DNA from 3 places in the Erwinia sp. PME.40.26/001 genome. Region 3 is predicted to be linked to each of the others. Evidence: predicted binding sites of a transcription regulator. Region 3 holds the regulator's gene; each other region holds the start of a gene.
What was found. The regulator Fur, encoded in region 3, represses iron uptake genes when iron is present. The targets are predictions, from matches to a motif close to ATAATAATGAGAACNACTATCAA.
Positions count from the first base shown of each region.

Region 1: ACZ3HG_RS07905 (isochorismate synthase) is a predicted target of Fur. The motif match lies at 2,729-2,751, and genes of this name have one in related genera.
Region 2: ACZ3HG_RS05855 (TonB-dependent siderophore receptor) is a predicted target of Fur. The motif match lies at 1,596-1,618, and genes of this name have one in related genera.

Region 1 covers NZ_JBVHNP010000002.1:77,548-81,790, forward strand. Annotated here, with positions in the region: gene ACZ3HG_RS07900 ((2,3-dihydroxybenzoyl)adenylate synthase) at 1-1,518, opposite strand, end outside; gene ACZ3HG_RS07905 (isochorismate synthase) at 1,530-2,705, opposite strand; gene pmrB (two-component system sensor histidine kinase PmrB) at 2,958-4,013, opposite strand; gene pmrA (two-component system response regulator PmrA) at 4,010-4,243, opposite strand, start outside.
Region 2 covers NZ_JBVHNP010000001.1:1,198,310-1,202,552, reverse strand. Annotated here, with positions in the region: gene ACZ3HG_RS05860 (TonB-dependent siderophore receptor) at 1-1,374, shown strand, start outside; gene ACZ3HG_RS05855 (TonB-dependent siderophore receptor) at 1,830-4,007, shown strand; gene ACZ3HG_RS05850 (DUF998 domain-containing protein) at 4,142-4,243, shown strand, end outside.
Region 3 covers NZ_JBVHNP010000004.1:35,760-40,002, reverse strand. Annotated here, with positions in the region: gene ACZ3HG_RS13040 (family 20 glycosylhydrolase) at 1-2,297, shown strand, start outside; gene fur (ferric iron uptake transcriptional regulator) at 2,355-2,798, opposite strand; gene fldA (flavodoxin FldA) at 3,192-3,722, opposite strand; gene ybfE (LexA regulated protein) at 3,864-4,145, opposite strand.

The sequences.
Region 1 (4,243 bases), on a different contig from region 3:
ATCCGGCAGTTTAAATTCGGCCACACCCAGCTCGCGCAGGTGACGTCGCAGTACCACCGGCTTAAGCGCACGGCGTGCGACAATAAAGGCGCAGCTTTTTTCACCCATCAGACTGTCTTCCATCGACACCAGGGCCGCATGGATCACATCTTCGTGGCGCAGCAGCAGATTTTCGACCTCCTCCGCGGCGATCTTCTCGCCCCCCCGGTTGATCTGATCTTTCTCACGGCCCTGCACGGTTATGTAGCCATCTTCGGCGATAGCAATCAGATCGCCGGAGCAGTAGAAGCCCTGCGCATCAAAACTGGCGGCATTATGTTCCGGGCTGTTGTAGTAACCCCGGAAGGTATAGGGACCACGCGTCATCAGACGGCCGGTTACCCCTGGGGGCAGCGGGTGCCCCTGTTCATCGGCAACCCAGACTTCATCATCGTCAGAAATGGGGCGGCCCTGTGTGGTGAGAATATGCGACAAGTCATCATCAAGGCGGGTGTAGTTGACCAGACCTTCCGCCATACCAAAGACCTGCTGTAGCTGGCAGCCGATGTCCGTCTGAATGCGTGCCGCCAGCGATTCGCTGAGTCTTGCCCCGCCTACCTGTAGCAGGGTGAGTGAGGCCAGCGCCTGGTTACTGCCCCACTCCTGAATCGCCTGTAACCACAGGCTGACGGCCGGTGGCACCAGCGCGGCGACGTTGACCTGATGCTGTTCAATCAGCGGAAAGCAGAGGCTGGCGCTGGGATCGTTCGCCATCACCACGCAGCCGCCAGCGTAAAACACGCCGAGGGAGCCTGGCGAACTCAGGGCATAGTTGTGCGCAGCGGGCAGGGCATTCAGGTAACGCGTCTGTTCACTGAACTGACAAATTTCGACGCTGCCCCGGATGCTGTAGTAATAATCATTGTGGGTACGTGGGATCAGCTTCGGCGTACCGGTGCTGCCGCCCGACAGCTGGAAGAAGGCAACTTCATCGGCGGCAGACGGGCAGGGAGTGAAGTCCCCGGTCCCCTCGTCAATCATGCCTGACAGTGACAGCGCAGCACTGTTATCGTTGTGCATCGCTATCACCTTCAGTGCCGGAATCTCCTGCTGAAGCTGAGTCAGATACGCATCGCTGGCAAACAGGCTGTGCTGCCGGTCGGCAATCAGCAGGGCGGGCTGGATCTGCAGCGCATAGGCGCTCAGTTCATTGCGCTGATGGCTGAACAGCGCATTCACCGGGGCGACACCCATTTTCAACAGGGCGAAAAACGTCACATAGAATTCAGCAACATTACCCAGTTGTACCAGCGCCGTGTCGCCGCACCGCAGGCCGCGGCGCTGTAACGACGCGGCCAGCCGATCTGACTGCTGAGCCAGATCCTGATAGCGGAAGCGGCGTGCGCCATCAATAACAGCAATGTCGCTGCTGTTGGCATGGCGTTGCAGGATGTCCGTGAGCGGCAGATCCAGCCAGTAGCCTTTAGTACGATATCGGGCGGCCAGGTCCTCCGGCCAGCGAGTATAAGAAATTGTCATGACAGCACTCTTTAGTTAAGGCCAAATGCCCGTAGCATGGTGTTCAGTTTGACACCGGTTTCCCGCCATTCCGATTCCGGGCAGGAGGCCGGCACAATACCGGCTCCGGCAAACAGGCGAACGCGATTGCCGTTGACCTTTCCGCAGCGGATGGTGACGACCCATTCGCCGTTACCCTGCTCATCGCACCAGCCGACAATACCGCCAAACAGGCCACGATTGAACGGCTCCAGTTCGGCAATCAGTTGCTGCGCAGTGGCGTGGGGGAAGCCGCTCAGGGCCGGCGTCGGATGCAGCAGGCAAGCCAGCGAAAGTGCGGTATCGGCTTTATCCCTTGCTTCGCCTTCAATTGCCGTCCCCAGATGCCAGAGCGTTGAGGTGGTCAGCAGTTCGGGCGTGGACGGCAGCACGAGGTGGGCGCTACGCGGCTGTAACACATCGCGCATGGCATCGGTCACCAGCTGATGCTCGTAGCGATCCTTAACCGAGGCCATCAGCTGCTCACCTGCAAGACGGTCTTTTTGCGGATCGCTGTCGCGACGGGCAGAACCGGCCAGGGGATGGGTGTAATAGCGGCTGTGGTGCTTGCGCAGCAGCAGCTCAGGGCTGGCACCGAGCAGGGAGCCCCCTTCCGGCAGCGGAACGTGGAAGTTATAGCTTCCCGGGTTCTGCGTCATCAGTCGCGTCATCAGGTTGGCAATGTCTACCTTTTCCGCAGTGACAATCTCCATCAGTCGGGACAGCACCACTTTATCCAGCTGCTGTGCGCCAGTCGCGGCAACGGCCTGGCTGACCATCTGCATAAACGCCGGCTGCGCTGGCAGGGCAGTACGACGAACCACCTCAGGTAACGGGCTTTTTGGCGCACCCATTTGCTGCAGAAAGGCGTTGCTATCGAAGTACTGGCTGGATTCCGGGATAAACAGCGAAGAGGGCTGGCTGGGATCAAAAGGGATGGCCCCGACGACGATCGGCTTTTCAATTCCCTGACGTTTCGCCTCAAGGAATCGCTGGCGGATTTCCTGCTGGAATACACCTTCCAGCGCCTCTCCCCCGAAAGCCGGGGTGGTGACGGTCGTAAAGCAGCCCTGTGCGGCCAGACTGCGCCAGGGAGACATAAAGAAAAAGCCACTGGCGGCGGCCTGTGAGGCAAACTTCAGCGTGCTGTGTGACGTTAACGATTCCATCGGGCATCCTCATTTAAATGATAAACGTAGTAATAACTATTATCATTTGCTTTCAGAGCCAGTAAGCTACGTCGATTAACACAGAGTGTCAATAAAGGTAAATTAATTTAGTTATCGTAAGGAATTTTTTACACAGGTAGCGTTATGTGCCGCTATGACTGAGTTTATCAGCGGAATGACCGGAAGAACGATCCCACACAAAAGGTAAGCATGACTGATTGGATCAGGCAGAATGGCGTCAGGGCAGGGCAGCTAATCGAGATGAGCGGGCAACCAGCAGCCTGCGTTAAGGCCGCTGCGGTCGCTGCGGTTGGTCAGGCTGAGGTGACCATGATGAATTTGCACAATACGCTGGACGATATTCAGCCCCAGCCCACTGCCACCGTAGCGCTGGTCCATCCGCCGGAAGGCTTTAATCGCCTCATTCACCGCACCGGCATCAATCCCGGAGCCCTCATCGCGGACGGTGGCCCGGCTGCCTGATTCATGATCTTCGAGCAGTAGCGTCACCGTGCTGCCTGCGGGGCTGTAGCGTGAGGCATTTTCCAGCAGGTTACGCAGCATCAGCCTGAGAAGTACGGCATCGCCCTGAACCGTACGCGTGGTGGTGGTGGTGATGGTCAGGGTCTGCTGCCGCAGCGCCAAAAGTTCATCCATTTCCTGCCGCAGAGGATCGATGATCTGGTGCCAGCTCAGCGTCTGATAATGGCCGCTGGCCAACGCTTGCCCCGCACGGGACAGCATCAGCAGTTGTTCAATGACATGCATCAGCTGGTCGATGCGCTCAACCAGCATCGGTCCCTGTTTAACCCCTTCCTGCTCCAGCAGCTCAAGGTGCAGGCGCAGGCCTGCCAGCGGCGTTCTCAGCTCGTGTGCGGCATCGGCGGTGAACAGGCGCTCCTGCTGCAGGGTGTGGTCCAGACGGCCCAGAAGCTGGTTCAGCGCCCCGGTGACGGCAACGATTTCATCCATCTCTGAATGTAGTGGCAGAGGAGAAAGATTGTCAGCAGAACGGGCGACCAGGCTTTTTTGCAGAGAGCGCAGCGGGCGGATAATCCAGCTGATGGCCCAGAAAGAGAGCAACAGGGTAAAGCAGACCATCACCAGCGACGGTAGCAGCAGCGAGGCAATCGCCTCCCGGATTTCATTTTCAACGTGGTCATTACGCGCGTGGGCAGAAAGCGTTTCATTGACCAGGAAGCTGATCTGCTCTCGGCTTTCGTGCCAGAGCCAGAAGGCACTCATCAGCTGACAGCTGAGAAGGATCAGCGCCAGCATCATCAGTAAACGCCGACGCATACTGTTCATTCGCGCTCTTCCAGCCGGTAACCCACGCCCCGCACGGTTTTAATGCGATCTTTCCCTAACTTACGGCGCAGGTTGTGAATATGCACTTCAAGCGTGTTAGAGCCATTATCATCCTGCCAGCTGTAAAGATCCTGCTGCAGGGTTTCCCGGTGTACGGTTTGCCCGATGCGCATCAGCAGGCGGGTCAGCAGGGAAAACTCTTTCGGTGTGACCTCAACGGGGTGGCCATC
Region 2 (4,243 bases), on a different contig from region 3:
AAAGCGGGGTCACGTAACTTCCTGCCGCGAGCGGGCACGCTGTATCCCACCGCAGCGGGCTATGTGCCTTACGATCTGAACGTCAGCGATTCCGACTTTGCCAAATCAAAACGCCAGCAGACGTCCATCGGTTACAGCCTGGAGCACAGTTTTAATGAGGCGCTGTCATTTACCCAGAACCTGCGTTACACCCACCGTGATGAAGATTACAAATATCTGGTGTACAACGTCGACGATGGCGACCATACCCTGACGCGTCTGGCCCAGCATGAAACGGCGATGACCAACGAGTTCAATGTCGATAACCAGCTGAAAGGCGTGTTCGACACCGGCGAGGTGCAGCATACGGTGCTGACCGGCTTTGATTATCGTTACTCCCATATCAACAGCAAGCTGTACCGTGACTACGGCAGCAGCTACCCGATGGACTGGAGGACCCAGAGCCGCGTGGACGTGGACGAAAGTCTGTTAGCGCTGGCGACCGATACTAAAAAGACCCTGAATCAGTACGGCGTGTATTTGCAGGATCAGCTGGAGTGGAATAACTGGAACCTGCTGCTGTCCGGTCGTAACGACTGGTCGCAGGTGCGCAATCAGGATCAGACCACCGGCGGATCGGACATCACCTATAACGACAGCGCCTTTACCGGTCGTGCAGGTCTGTTGTACGCCTTCGATAACGGCATCTCCCCTTATGTCAGCTACAGCACCTCGTTCGAGCCGGTGCTGGAACAGGCCGCACCGGGAGCCGACCCCCTGAAGCCGACGACCGGGGAACAGACCGAAGTCGGGGTGAAATTCCAGCCGAAAGGCGTCGATGCCATGATGACCGTTTCCTGGTTTGATATTAACCAGAAGAACGTCTCCTCATATAACCGTCTGACTAATGCCTATGAGCAGATTGGTAAAGTGAATTCTCAGGGGGTGGAAACTGAACTGCATATGCAGCCCACCCCGGAAATTAAGCTGACGGCGGCCTATACCTACACCGACGTGGTGACTAAAAGCGCCACTGACCCGGATAAAGTGGGCCACAGCCCGAACGCCATTCCACGCCATGCGGCGTCGGCCTGGGGCAGCTACAGCTTCCTGAACGGCGCGCTGAACGGCCTGACCGTCGGTACCGGGGTTCGCTATGTCGGGAAAGCGCCGGGGGATGACATCGGCGAGTATACTGTGCCGCATTACACGCTGTATGACGCGATGGTGAAGTATGAGCTGGGCCAGGCTGTTCCGGCGCTGAAAGGCACCACGCTGCAGTTTAATGCGCAAAACCTGACGGATGAGCATTACGTTTCATCCTGTGCCGGTCAGTATGCCTGCTTCTATGGGGCAGGGCGGACGTTTGTCGCCTCAGTCAACTACCGCTGGTAATTCCCGCCGGCGACCCGCGTGAAAGATCATCGTGCAGCCACCCCAACGGGTGGCTTTTTTTTGCCTGTTCCCTGTCCGTTGCCTCTTCCTGTTTTTTCCCGGCCCTCGGGCCGGAAGGATGTCTCTCGTTCGACACGTTAATTTTCTTTGATTTACATATTGTTGCATTTATTTGCTGCGCTATCGTGCCTGCGGGATAAGGAAAGCTAATGCAAATGCTATTGAGAGTGATTTACATTTGCATTAATATGCGTCGCAACTTCGCTTAATTCAGCGGTAACGCTGTATTTCGTCAGGTTTTTTTTACGCTGATCGCGCGTGAGTACGGGCAGGCATGACTCGTACCACGCTGGGATCCAGCCCTCGCCAGTCAGAAATACTAATGGATGGGTGGGCTTTACCGGTGCTTTTCGCAGGCAAGGCTGTTTCAGACGAGATGACAATTCATGACTAAAATGATGAAAGCCCAGGCACGACCTGGTGTGGCAGTAACCTCTGGTAAGGCCAGTTTGCGCCTGTTAGTGGCTTCAGCGCTGGTGGGGGTACCGGTGTCTCAGGCCGCCACAGAAAATACCCTGACCGTGACGGCAGAAACCCGTGAAAGCGTCACCGGGCGTAACAGCGGGCTGGTGGCAAAGGAGAGTGCGGCAGGCACCAAAACGGCCACGCCGCTGCGCAAAACGCCGCAGTCGATCTCCGTCGTGACGCGCGAACAGATGGATGACCAGGCGGCCGCTTCGGTGTCTGATGCGCTGAGCTACACCAGCGGCGTGGTCACTAATTACCGCGGTAACTCCAATCGTAACGACGAAATTATCAGCCGGGGCTTTCGCTATGCGCCGAAACTGCTGGATGGCCTGCACTACGGCCTCTCCAGCTCCAGCGGTGGCGCAGGGCAAATCGACCCGTGGCTGTTAGAGCGCGTGGAGATGGTCCACGGCCCGGCAGGCGTGTTATATGGTCAGGTCAGCCCCGGCGGGCTGGTGGTGATGACCAGCAAGCGGCCAACGGCGGAAACCGTGCGTGAAGTGCAACTCAGTAGCGGTAATCATCATCAGGGGGAAGCTGCCTTTGACTTCGGCGGTCAGCTGGACGACGACAGCACGCTGTTCTATCGCCTGAACGGCATCGCCAGCACCCGGCATGAAGACGTCAAAAACAATAAGCAGGAGCGCGTCGCCATTGCCCCTGCCATCACCTGGCTGCCGGATGCCGACACCAGTTTCACCCTGCTCGCCAGCTACCAGAACGATCCGAAAGCCGGCTCGCGCAACTTCCTGCCGATGGCCGGGACGCTGAAAGCGGCCAGCACCGGCTATATTCCGTATGATTTCAATATCAACGACCCGAATTACTACGGCAACCGACGGGAACAGGCGTCCGTGGGCTATGAATTTGACCACAGTTTCAATGAAGCCGTGTCGTTCACCCAGAACCTCCGTTACACCCATCGTGATGAAGACTATAAATATATGGTCTACACCACCAGTTCTCCGGTGAACGATCACACTATTGAGCGTCGTCCCCAGCACGAAACGGTGATGACCAACGAAGTGGGGGTGGATAACCACCTGAAAGGGCTGTTTGCGACCGGTGACGTCGGGCATACGCTGCTGGGCGGGCTGGATTATCGCTGGAGCCGTGTTGCCAGCACCCTGTCCCGTCACACCTCCAGCCAGTATCAGCTTGACTGGGCGAACCCGACCCGGGTGGACGTGGACGAGGGTGATATGAGCGTCAGCAGTAATACGCTGAAGCAGCTACACCAGGTGGGCGTTTATCTGCAGGATCAGATGGAGTGGAACCACTGGAATCTGGTGCTCTCCGGCCGGAATGACTGGTCCCAGATCCGCACGGTTAACCGTCTGTCCGCCACCGATGAGAAGCAGAACGACAATAAGCTGACCGGTCGCGCCGGGTTGCTGTATGCCTTTGATAACGGCCTGTCACCTTACGTCAGTTACAGCACCTCGTTTGAGCCGAACCTCAGCACCGGAGAGCCGGGAAGCGATCCGTTCAAACCGACGACCGGTGAGCAGACCGAGCTGGGGGTGAAGTTCCAGCCTGTGGGCTCGAATACGGTGATGACCGTCTCCGTGTTTGATATTACGCAGAAAAATATCACCTCCGTTAACCCGGTAACCAAGTATAACGAGCAGATTGGTAAGGTTAAATCGAAGGGCCTTGAGGCTGAAATTCATGCGCAGCCGACGCCGGAAGTGAAGCTGATTGCCGCCTACACTTATACGGATGCAGTCACCAAAGAGACGTACAACGCTACGCAGCTGGGGCACAGCCCTGCCAGCATTCCGCGCCATGCGGCCTCAGCATGGGGCAGCTACAGCTTCCAGGATGGCGTGTTAAGCGGTCTGACCGTGGGGACGGGCGTGCGCTACACGGGCGATGCCCCTGCCGACAGTACCGGGACTGACGAGGTGCCGCACTTCACACTGTACGACGCCATGGCAAAGTATGAACTGGGCGAGGCGGTGGCCAGCCTGAAAGGCACCACGGTTCAGCTGAACGTGCAGAACCTGACCGACAAGCACTACGTCGCCTCCTGCAGCGGCAGTGAGGCCTGCTTCTATGGTACCGGTCGCAACATTGTCGCCTCAGTGAATTATCGCTGGTAATGGCCGCGACAGCGCTTACCGCTGTATGACGGCGAGACGCTGCAGTGCAGAATGATTGCCCGTTAACCACCCCGTTGGGGTGGTTTTTTTTGGGCGCTCTGTCAGACTGAGTGCAGCCGAAACAGGAGAAGACTATGTCGTCATTAACGGGCCGTCAGCGTGCTGGCGCACTCTGTTTTGCTGCGGGTGGGCTGCTGTATTTGCTGGCAGAACGCCTCAGCGCGCTGGCCTGGCAT
Region 3 (4,243 bases):
GGATTGCCGCCGGGGCTTCTGTCACTATCCCTGTCGTCAACGAGTACTGGCAGCTGTTTATGACCGATGTCATGCCGCGCTGGTATGTGACCTCCGGGGATGCCAAACCAAAAATTATTGAGGCGACAGATACCGAAGACCTTTCCCGCTTTGTTGCCCCCTTTGGCGATAGGTGGAAGCGCACGCCTGACGACAGGAATATCCTGATGCAGGCCGACAGCCGTTACGAGAAAAACAGCGATATCAAACGCCTGGCCACCGACGAGTTGCGTGGTCAAATCGTTCCCACTCCGCTGACCGTTAAAGTGACAGATGCAGACGCGGATCTCAGCCGCGGCGTCAGCCTCGACCTGGCCTCGCTGCCAGCAGACCGGGCAGAGGCAATAAAACAGCGCTTCTCTTCACTCGGTGTGACTCTGAATGCGGCGGGCTACCCGATAGCGACCCGTATTGATCCTGCTGCAGTGAAAGATATCCCTGCCATCCCGGGTGCCTATCGGCTGACCATCGCCAAAGAGGGTGCCGCGGTGACAGGCTATGATGATCAGGGCGTTTTCTATGGTCTGCAGTCAATCCTGTCACTGCTGCCGGCGGACGGCAGCAACCGCATCGCCACGTTGCAGGCTGATGATGCACCACGTTTTGCCTACCGTGGCGTCTTCCTTGATGTGGGACGCAATTTTCACAGTAAAACAGCGATCCTGAAGATGCTGGAGCAGATGTCAGCCTGGAAAATGAATGTCTTCCACTTTCATCTGACAGACGACGAAGGCTGGCGGATAGAAATCCCGGGGCTGCCGGAACTGACGGCGGTAGGCAGCCAGCGCTGTCACGATCTTCAGGAGCAGCACTGCCTGCTACCGCAGCTGGGTTCCGGACCGTTCAATGACAACAACGGCAGTGGCTACTTCAGCCGCCAGGACTATATTGATATCGTCAAATTCGCGCAGGCGCGCGGCATTCAGGTGCTGCCGGAGGTGGATATGCCTGCGCATGCGCGGGCCGCCGTGATTGCCATGGAAGCGCGCTATCAGCACCTGATGAAAGCAGGGCAACAGGAACGGGCATCAGAGTACCGGCTGGTCGATCCTGGCGATAATTCCAATACCACTTCCGTTCAGCTTTATGATCGCACCAGCTATTTGAACCCCTGCCTGGATTCCTCTTTACGCTTTGCCGATAAGGTCATCGCTGAAATCCAGCAGATGCACCGTGATGCCGGACAACCACTGCGCAGCTGGCATTTTGGCGGCGATGAGGCGAAAAATATTCGTCTTGGCGTCGGCTATACGGATATCAGGCACCCCGAAGCGGGCAAAGGACAGCTTGATTTAAGCCGTGAGGATCAGCCGTGGGCGAAATCGCAGGCCTGCCAGACGATGGTTGCTTCGGGCAAGGTCAGCGATTTGGGACATCTGCCCAGCTACTTTGCACTGAAAGTCAGCGAGTTGGTCAAGGCACACGGTATCAACAGAATGCAGGCCTGGCAGGATGGTTTGAAAGACGCACAGAATGCGCGAGCGTTTGCCACACCGGAAGTGGCGGTGAATTTCTGGGATACGCTTTACTGGGGCGGGTTCGACACCATCAATGACTGGGCAAATAAGGGCTATCAGGTGATTGTTTCTAACCCTGATTACCTCTATATGGATTTTCCCTATGAGGTGAATCCTCTGGAGCGCGGCTACTACTGGGGGACCCGGTTTAATGACGAGCGCAAAATGTTCAGCTTTGCGCCGGACAATTTGCCGCAGAATGCGGAAACCTCCGTTGACCGCGACGGTCAGTTCTTCACTGCCATGTCCAACAAACCCTGGCCGGGGGCGGCGGGCATGTCGGCACAGCTGTGGAGTGAGACGGTACGTACCGATGAGGATATGGAATATATGATCTATCCCCGTCTGTTCTCCGCCGCTGAGCGGGCATGGCACCGCGCGGCCTGGGAACAGGATTATCAGGCGGGTAAAACGTATCAGGGAGGGAAAACGCACTGGGTTGACCAGCAGGCGTTGCGTCAGGACTGGCAGCGATTCGCCAATATTCTCGGCCAGCGTGAGCTGGCAAAACTGGACAGATACGACGTGGGTTACCGATTACCGGTGCCAGGGGCACGTATTGTCGGGGGGAAACTGCTGGCGAATACGGCTTTTCCTGGCGTAACGATCGAGTTCAGCCGTGATGAAGGTCAGCAGTGGCAGCGTTACGACAGCCAGACCCCGCCTGAAGTCAGTGGCGGCATCATGATCCGTGCTGTCAGCGCGGACGGAAAGCGTGTCAGCCGTCAGGACACACTGTAACGCAGGCATAAAAAAACCGATGGCATAGCCATCGGTTTTTGCATTCAGTTGATCAGATTACTTGTCGTGCAGAGTCTCGTCTTCACGGCAGTCACCCAGCGAACAGTGGCCATAAAGATACAGGCTGTGGTTGCTCAGTTTAATGCCGTGACGCGTAGCGATTTCACGCTGACGCTCCTCAATATATTCGTCTCTAAACTCAATGACTTTACCGCAGTCCAGGCAGATCAGGTGATCGTGATGGTGCTGCTGGGTCAGTTCGAAAACGGATTTACCGCCTTCAAAGTTGTGGCGGGTAACGATCCCCGCGTCATCGAACTGGTTCAGTACACGGTAAACCGTGGCCAGACCAATTTCTTCGCCCATATCAATCAGGCGTTTGTACAAGTCTTCCGCACTGACGTGATGGCCCTCTGGTTCCTGAAGCACTTCCAGAATTTTCAGTCGGGGAAGCGTGACTTTCAGGCCGGCCTTCTTTAATGCGGTGTTATTGTCAGTCATGCGGATATTGTCCTGTTACTTTGCGAGTCACTTAGTGGCTGAAAAGCCCTGAACATCGGTCGGCGCTAAAAATGAGTGCGTTTCAGTATAGAACTGATAATCCGAAATGAAAACCAAAAGGGAAGCCTGAAACCGCAAGGGATGTAAGGATAAATGTCGTTACATCCAGGGAAGCGCGCGCCCGAATTATGCTGGGTTAACATCTCGATCTGCCTCATCTCATCGCCCAGGGGCGACTCACGTCCTCAATAATGGGGCTTGCGCTGAGAAAGCGGGTAACCGATGGGGTTATTGTACAGTTTTGCAGGTGAAAGTTACAAACATGTATCTATTACTTCTATAGGAAAAACCACTCACTTGATGTGAGATACCTCCCACATCAAGCTGTTATGGCTATGCTTCGATAATGTCTTGCAGCTGAAGTTCATCAGAAATTTGTTTTACCCACTGCTCAACACGTTCGTTGGTGAGTTCAGGCTGACGGTCTTCATCAATGGCCAGGCCAAGGAAGTGGTTGTCATCTGCCATGCCTTTAGACGCTTCGAAGTGATAGCCTTCGCTCGGCCAGTGGCCAACAATGACAGCACCGTTAGGCTCAATGATGTCACGGATAGTGCCCATCGCATCGCAGAAGTACTCGGAGTAATCTTCCTGATCGCCACAGCCAAACAGAGCAACCAGTTTACCGTTGAAGTCGATCTCTTCCAGCGTTGGGAAGAAGTCATCCCAGTCACACTGGGCTTCACCGTAGTACCAGGTTGGGATGCCCAGCAGCAGAATATCAAAGGCTTCAAGGTCTTCTTTGCTGCTTTTAGCAATATCACGAACTTCTGCAACATCTTTCCCCAGTTGCTTCTGGATCATTTTTGCAATGTTTTCGGTATTGCCTGTATCGCTACCAAAGAAAATGCCGACGAGTGCCATGAGTTTAATAACCTCTTGAATCTTAATGATATGGTGACTGCTGATTTTTTAGCAGATATCGTTAATGATAACAGACCGCCGTAAGCGGATAAATGAGTAATACTGCTGGTTTTGTCGCTGAGTGCTCAGGCCCGGATGGCATCAGAGCTGATGGCGTTGCAGCTGTGCCAGCAGCATCTCTTCAATCAGCTCGCTCCGGCTCATATTACGCTCGAAGGCCAGCTGGTTCAGGACATCCACCGCATCGCTGTTCATTTTCAGCTCAACGCGTTTCAGGCCGCGCACTTTATCACGCTTGAGCTGATTGCGTTTGTTGATACGCAGCTGCTCATCACGCGTCAGCGGGTTAGTCTTGGGTCGTCCCGGACGACGTTCATCTGCGAACAGATCGATCGTTGTGCGGTCCGTGTTCTCTTTTGCCATAGGAATCGTCGTACTGAAAGGCTGGATGACTGATGAATTGGTCCGTTATGCCGTCTGAAGGAGCAGCAACGGCAAAATTTTAGCGCGCCATCATACCC